DNA from 2 places in the Streptomyces sp. NPDC044061 genome. Region 2 is predicted to be linked to the other one. Evidence: riboswitches for the same ligand, from Rfam matches in the RefSeq annotation. Region 2 holds a riboswitch; the other holds the start of a gene.

The links. A riboswitch is a leader RNA that binds a small molecule or an ion and turns the genes downstream of it on or off. The one in region 2 is predicted to bind cyclic di-AMP.
Region 1: it holds a riboswitch for cyclic di-AMP, as region 2 does, so the genes downstream of both, AC07CM_RS30885 (C40 family peptidase) here and AC07CM_RS25195 (transglycosylase SLT domain-containing protein) in region 2, are expected to answer to the same signal.

The regions. Positions count from the first base shown of each region.
Region 1 covers NZ_JBWKFL010000021.1:67,912-71,655, reverse strand. Annotated here, with positions in the region: gene AC07CM_RS30890 (tellurite resistance/C4-dicarboxylate transporter family protein) at 1-825, opposite strand, end outside; gene AC07CM_RS30885 (C40 family peptidase) at 938-1,891, opposite strand; cyclic di-AMP (ydaO/yuaA leader) riboswitch at 1,899-2,071, opposite strand; gene pcrA (DNA helicase PcrA) at 2,357-3,744, shown strand, end outside.
Region 2 covers NZ_JBWKFL010000015.1:180,655-184,398, forward strand. Annotated here, with positions in the region: gene AC07CM_RS25185 (FAD-dependent oxidoreductase) at 1-511, shown strand, start outside; gene AC07CM_RS25190 (HAD family hydrolase) at 1,045-1,857, shown strand; gene AC07CM_RS25195 (transglycosylase SLT domain-containing protein) at 1,893-2,378, opposite strand; cyclic di-AMP (ydaO/yuaA leader) riboswitch at 2,382-2,565, opposite strand; gene AC07CM_RS25200 (polyprenyl synthetase family protein) at 3,097-3,744, shown strand, end outside.

The sequences.
Region 1 (3,744 bases), on a different contig from region 2:
GGCCGCCGCCGTCATCCCCAGCGGGAACACCGTCGCCCACCGCCGCACGTCGTAGCGCAGCCGCGGCCGGACCGCCTCGGCCACCAGCAGGATCACGTACCAGGCCAGGCTCAGGACGAGCAGCGCGACCGTCACATTGCGCAGCACGTCCCGGTCGTCGTCGTTCCACAGGTACAGCCGCGCACTCTCGGCGAGGAGCAGCCTCGCCCCGGCCAGCGCCGAGATGGCGAGCGCCCCGCCCGCGATCCACTGGTCCCCGGCCCCCTCGTACACCTGCTGCCCGTCGAAGCGTCGCAGTGCCAGGCAGTAGAGCACCAGGCCCAGCCAGAACAGCACCAGCGCGGCATGCGCGAGCCACGCCGTCGCCTCGGCCCCTGCCAGCGTGGCCGCCAGCACCGCGAGCCCCTGTGTGGCCACACAACACAGGAACACCGCTCCCGGCATGCGCCGCTCCCAGTGCCGTACGACGAGGAACAGCAGCACCGGCCAGAGCAGCACCGCCAGCGCCAGGAACTCCTCGGCCAGGGTCTGCCGGCCGAGCGCCGAGAACCGGGTGCCGATCACCGTCGTGGCGGCGACGGCGGTGAGCGCGCCGGGACTCTCCGCGTCGGCCAGCCACCGCTGCCGCTGCCACACCAGCCGCACGGCGAAGTCGGCGGCCAGACCCACCCAGGCGACGCAGGCCAGCCACAGAAAGATCCAGGACGCCGTCTCGTCGCCGGTCAGATGCAGGGCGACCGACATGATGCCGGTCGCCATCACGGCGGACCCCGCCGCCGGCGGACGCTCCGCCCACCACGCGCGCAGATCTGAGATGCCGGGCATGCGCCCGATGCTAGGGAGCCGCGCGGGACCGGCCGGGAGGGCACGCGCGCGTGGGGCTCGAAAAGAGGACGTGGAACTCGCAGAGAGGACGTCCGGCCCGGACGGTGGACGGTCAGGCGGGCCGGACCACGCTGTGGACGATCGATCCGTGCCCGTGATGGACGGGCTCCTCGCGGATGTACGCGCCGGGCCATGGGGCGTGGATCATCAACCCGTCGCCCGTGCAGAGGCCCACATGACTCAGGTCGTCGTGGAAGAAGACCAGGTCACCGGGGTGCATGTCGGTGAGGGAGACCCTGGTGCCCGCGGCGGCCTGGTCGCGGGCGGCGCGCGGGAGGGTGACGCCGGCGGCCTTCCAGGCGGCCTGGGTGAGGCCGGCGCAGTCGTAGGAGCCGGGCCCGCTGGCCCCGCTCACGTACGGCTTGCCGATCTGCGCACGGGCGAAGGCGATCGCCTTCTCGGCCTTGGTGGTCTTCTCGGCCCTGGCGGCCGGTGCGCCGGGGGGCCCGTACGGCGGCGCTGCCGCCTCCGCCCGCCTGCGCCGCCCGGGCCCGGCCGGCCGCACCGGCTCCTGGACCGTCGGCCGGGACAGCAGCTCGCGGGCCGAGGCGAGCTTCCTCTGCACGGCGGCCTTGGCGGTCTTGGGGTCGTACGCCGACTCGGCCGGTGTCTCGACGTTCCTGGCCGTCTCCTGCCGCTTCTTCACGGTGGAGGCCAGCCGGTCCATCAGCCGGTTCTGGTCGAAGTAGTCCAGAGGGTGTTCCGCGTGCTCCTGCGGGGTGTCCGTGAACGGGACCATCGCGCGCAGGCTGTCCAGCGGACCCCTCTGCCGCCCGGCCCGTTCCGTGGCCTCGTCGGGCCGCTCGGGCGTCGTCTCCGCCCGGCGGTAGAACTCGTCGACCTTCTTCTCGATCTCCTCGACGCTCGGCCTGCCGTCGTCGGCGGGGGCGGCCTCGGCCGTCTGGGACAGGACAGCCACGGAAGTGAAGGCGGCGGTGGCCAGGGCGGGGGTGCGCAGACCCGGTCCGAGGGCTCCGCCGGGGCGCGGCTTGCGGTGCGACGCCAAGGGAGGCGACTCCTTCCAATGTCCGCCTACCGGGTTAGCTGTCGGGTTCGGGCGGGTGCTTCGGAAGGGTTGCCCTACGGCGTCGTCCCGGGCGGGAGTCGGCCGATTCACCCCAGGATCGGTGGGTCCCCGGCTCCGGCCGCACGCGAAGGGGCGCACCGGACTCGGCGGAGGTCGCGCCGCCCGGCGACGTTCGCCGGAAGGGTGCGTGCGACCTGACGGCAACCTAGCCAACTGGTGTGTCTCCTGTGAAGGTTGGTGCCTCATATGTCCGATACATTTCCGTGACCTGAGGGCACTTTCCCACCCCCGTGACCAGGCGCTTCCGCAGCGTGAGGGCCTGATCGGCACCCTGGCGGCGGTGTTCGGCCCTCCGGCGCCGTGTCCGATTGCGGGCTCCTCCCCGGTGCGACCTTTCCGGGGCGGCGACCGGTTGTCGGTGCGGCGCCCTAGACTCGGAGAGCGATGAGCAGCCTCTTTGACGACAGCTTCCTGGCGGATCTCCAGACCCCTCGCGGGCGCGAGGAGGAACCCCCGCCGCCGCCCGAGGACGATCATGCTCCGGAGCCGCTTCCGGACGATCTGTTCGGCGGGAAGTTCGACGTGCCGCCGGACCGTGACGCCCACTACCGCGACGGTGCCCCCCGCCCCGCGCTCGACGCGGCCGCGCTCCTGGAGGGCCTGAACGAGAACCAGCGCGCCGCGGTCGTCCACGCCGGCTCACCGCTGCTCATCGTCGCCGGCGCCGGCTCGGGCAAGACCCGCGTGCTCACCCACCGCATCGCCCACCTGCTCGCCGAGCGGAACGTGCACCCGGGCCAGATCCTCGCGATCACCTTCACCAACAAGGCCGCGGGCGAGATGAAGGAGCGCGTGGAGCAACTCGTCGGCCCGCGCGCGAACGCGATGTGGGTCATGACCTTCCACAGCGCGTGCGTGCGGATCCTGCGGCGCGAGTCGAAGAGGCTCGGCTTCACCTCGTCCTTCTCGATCTACGACGCCGCCGACAGCAAGCGGCTGATGGCCCTGGTCTGCCGTGACCTGGACCTCGACCCCAAGCGCTTCCCGCCCAAGTCCTTCAGCGCCAAGATCAGCAACCTGAAGAACGAGCTGATCGACGAGGAGGACTTCGCCGCCCAGGCCACCGACGGCTTCGAGAAGACACTCGCCCAGGCCTACGCGCTGTACCAGTCGCGGCTGCGCGAGGCCAACGCGCTCGACTTCGACGACCTGATCATGACGACGGTCAACCTGCTGCGCGCCTTCCCGGACGTCGCCGAGCACTACCGCCGCCGTTTCCGGCACGTCCTGGTCGACGAGTACCAGGACACCAACCACGCCCAGTACGCGCTGGTGCGCGAGCTGGTCGGGACGTCCGAGCACCCCGTCGACGTACCGCCCGGCGAGTACGACATCCCGCCCGCGGAACTCTGCGTGGTCGGTGACGCGGACCAGTCGATCTACGCCTTCCGGGGCGCGACCATCCGCAACATCCTCCAGTTCGAGGAGGACTACCCGGACGCCACGACGATCCTGCTGGAGCAGAACTACCGCTCCACGCAGACCATCCTCTCCGCGGCCAACGCGGTCATCGAGCGCAACGAGTCCCGGCGCCCGAAGAACCTGTGGACCAACGCCGGCCAGGGCGCGCGGATCACCGGCTACGTGGCGGACACCGAGCACGACGAGGCCCAGTTCGTCTCCGACGAGATAGACCGCCTGACGGACGCGGGCGAGGCGCGCGCCGGGGACGTCGCCGTCTTCTACCGCACCAACGCCCAGTCCCGTGTCTTCGAAGAGGTCTTCATCCGCGTCGGCCTGCCCTACAAGGTCGTCGGCGGGGTCCGCTTCTA
Region 2 (3,744 bases):
GTCACCGTTCGGCCGCGCCTGGTCCCTGTGGGCGCTCAGCTACTACCCCCACCCCTACCGCTATCTGCCCGCCCAGACCCGCCACTACCTGGTCCGCCGGGTCCTCGGCCCGCTCGGCGCCTGGTGGCTGCGCGACCGCTTCGAGGGCAAGGTGCAGGTCCAGGAGGTCGAGCGGGTGGTGGCCGCCGAGGCCCCGGACGGCAGCCCCGTCCTCGCCGTCCGTACCCACGGCGGGGGCACCGAGCGGCTGTCCGCCGACCACGTCATCGCGGCCACCGGCTACCGCGTGGACATCGCCGCCATGGACTTCCTCGGCCACGAACTGCGCACCCGGCTCGCGGTGAGCCGGGGCACGCCCAGGCTCGGCGCCGGATACGTCTCGTCCGTCCCCGGCGTGTACTTCACCGGTCTCCCGGCGGCGTCCTCGTACGGCCCGGTGATGCGCTTCGTCTGCGGCACGGAGTTCGCCTCGCCCCGGCTGGCCAGGCATCTGGCAGCCGCCCACGCCTGAGCCGGCCGGAGATCCCCTCCGCCCCATGCCACCCGGGAACTCCTCGACCGGCTCGGGCGGGCGGGCGGCCGCCGTGGCCTCCCCCTCCCGGCCCTGGCAGTCTCCCGGGCCGGGCAGTACAAGCCGGAGAGCACGACGGCAGCGGGCGGCCGAAGAGCTCCTCGACCCGGCCGTCCGCGCCCAGCGGATGGACCCGGTCGTCCGCGTGCGGCCGATGGGATCCGGCCGTCCGCGTGCGGCCGACGGGCCGGCTCGGCGCAGGCGACGGCCGAGGGTGCCCAAGGTGACGGCGAAATACGCCCACGGCGGCTCGCCCCGGGCGTCCCGCTCTTGCGCCCGGACTGCGAGGGTACGACTTGCCGACCGCTCCGAGGGATCGGTGCCGGACGCGCCGTGGGGCGAGGTGGCCGACCGCTTCGACGGCATCGACACCACCATCGAGGAGTCCCCGGGCACCACTTGGGGCCGAGCAGCACACAAGTCCAGGAACACCGCGATGAGTCGGAGGCGCGTGCTGTCCGTATTCTCTGATCATGGCCGCACCCCCCGCTTACGCACTGATCGCCACCGACCTGGACGGGACGTTGCTGCGTGGCGACGACACCGTCTCCGACCGGTCGCTCGCCGCGCTCGGGCGGGTGGCACGGGCCGGTGCACGGCACCTGGTGGTGACGGGCCGCCCGGCCCCCCGGGTGCGGCCCCTGCTGGACGCGCTCGGCTGCACGGGGCTCGCGGTGTGCGGGCAGGGCGCGCAGGTCTACGACGCCGGCGCCGACCGTCTGCTGTGGTCGGTGCGGTTGGACCGGGAACTGGCCGAGACCGCGCTCGGCAAGATCGAGGCCGAGGTGGGCCAGGTCTACGCTGCCGTCGACCAGGACGGCGTGGACGGGCTCACGCTGATCGAGCCGGGGTACCTGATGCCGCACCCGACCCTGCCCGCGGTGCGGGTCGCCCGGCGGGACGACCTGTGGTGCGAGCCGATCAGCAAGGTGCTGCTACGCCACCACACGCTGTCCGACGACGAGTTGGCAGCGGTCGCGCGCTCGGCGGTGGGATCGCTGGCGACGGTCACGATGTCGGGGCCGGGGACCGTGGAGCTCCAGCCGTGCGGTGTCACCAAGGCGTCGGGGCTGGCGCTGGCCGCCGACCACCTGGGGGTCGCCGCCGAACGGGCCCTCGCCTTCGGCGACATGCCCAACGACATCCCGATGTTCGACTGGGCCGGACGCGGTGTCGCCATGGCCAACGCCCACCCCGAGCTGAAGGCGGTCGCAGACGAGATCACCACGTCGAACGAGGACGACGGCATCGCCGTCGTCCTCGAAAGACTGTTCCCGACCGACTGACCGGGATATCAGTAGTGGCCTGCCACCGGTGCCCGTCAGTAGGCGCCGAAGACGTTGTCGATCGAGCCGTAGCGCGCGGCCGCGTAGTTGCAGGCGGCCGTGATGTTGGCGACCGGGTCGTAGATGTCGAAGGACGTTCCGGCCACGTGGTACGTGTTGAACGTCGGGTCGATCACCTGGAGCAGGCCCTTGGACGGGATGCCCTTGGCCGCGTTGGAGTCCCACAGGTTGATGGCGCTGGGGTTGCCCGACGACTCGCGGATGATGTTGCGGTAGATGCCGTTGTACGTCCCCGGGATGTGCTTCTCGGCCATGATCGCGAGCGACTCGCGGATCCAGCCGTCGAGGGTGTTCGGGTAGCCGGCGGGGGTGGTGGAGACCGTCGTGGCGGTGGGGGTCGCGGCGGAGGCGCTGGTCGCCCCGATGACCGGAAGCGCGAGCACGGCGGCACCGGTGCCGACGACGGCGAGCTTGCGGACGAGACCGGTGCGGACACGGCGGGGCTGAGCGGCAGCAGGCATGGCGAAGTTCCTCTCCGTCGCCTGCGAGGTGAGCTGTCGGGTTCGGGCGGGGAGGTGCCCGGCCGTGTCTCCGGTGGGAGACACGACTTCACCCCTAGCCGTCCCGGCGCGACGTGTGTCGTCCGGTCCGGCGGCTTACCTGGGTCCCCCGCTCCTGCCGCACGAATGAGTTCGTCGATGGGTGGTGTCAGGCGCGGCAGGATTCGGCGTTCGCCTGACTGGCCCGGAAGCTATGCGAGAGCACATGTCCGAAACAAGCGTCGGATTCACATAAAGCGCCTGTTGACCTTGAACAGTGGCATATGAGGTGCTTGATCCTTTGCGGTTGCCAACCCTCAACTGGCTGATGCGGCAAGGGGAAACCGGTGGTGGCGCGACCGGCGGGGTACACGGGTACGCGTGACTCAAGTCACGAAATGGCGAAGTGTATCAAATCAGACATGGGGGATTAGGGGGATTTACCGGCCATGGCGCAAAAGGAGTAATCCACCCATCGCCCAGTTCGCGACAAAACGGACGAGTTCCGGTTAAGTCGATGGATGTCCGTCCTTATCAGATGATCAAAAACATACCGGCCGTGATCCGATACCGCCCGGGCTGGACCGGTGGGCGCTATCGGTGATCGAAACGGGACCGGATACGCTGACTTGAGTGATGGCAGCGACCTATCGACAAACCGTGTAATCGCCAGCAGACACCAGCAGACAGGAGACCCCTCGTGACCGTCGTCGGGCCGTTCGGGCTGAGCGTGCGGGACCAGGCTCTGGAAGCCGATGTCCAGGCCGGATTGGCGGCTGTCGAGGAAGGCTTGCTCGAAGCCACCAAGAGCGAGGTCCCGTTCATCACGGGGGCCGCGCAGCACCTCGTACGGGCCGGTGGGAAGCGGTTCCGGCCGCTGCTCGTGATGCTCGCGGCACAGTTCGGCGACCCGTACGCGCCCGGCGTCGTACCGTCGGCCGTCGTCGTGGAGCTGACCCACCTCGCCACGCTGTACCACGACGACGTCATGGACGAGGCGTCCGTGCGGCGCGGCGTGGACAGCGCCAACACCCGCTGGGGCAACTCCGTCGCGGTGCTCACCGGCGACTTTCTCTTCGCACGCGCCTCGCAGATCCTCGCCGACCTCGGCCCCGAGGCGGTCCGGGTGCAGGCCCTCGCGTTCGAGCGGCTGGTCACCGGCCAGATCCTGGAGACCGCCGGCCCCTCAGACGGTCGCGACCCGGTCGAGCACTACCTGGACGTGCTGGGCGGCAAGACGGGCTCCCTGGTGGCCGTGTCGTGCCGGTTCGGCGCGATGATGTCCGGCGCCGACGAGACGGTCGTCGACGTGCTCACCCAGTACGGCGAACGGCTCGGGGTCGCCTTC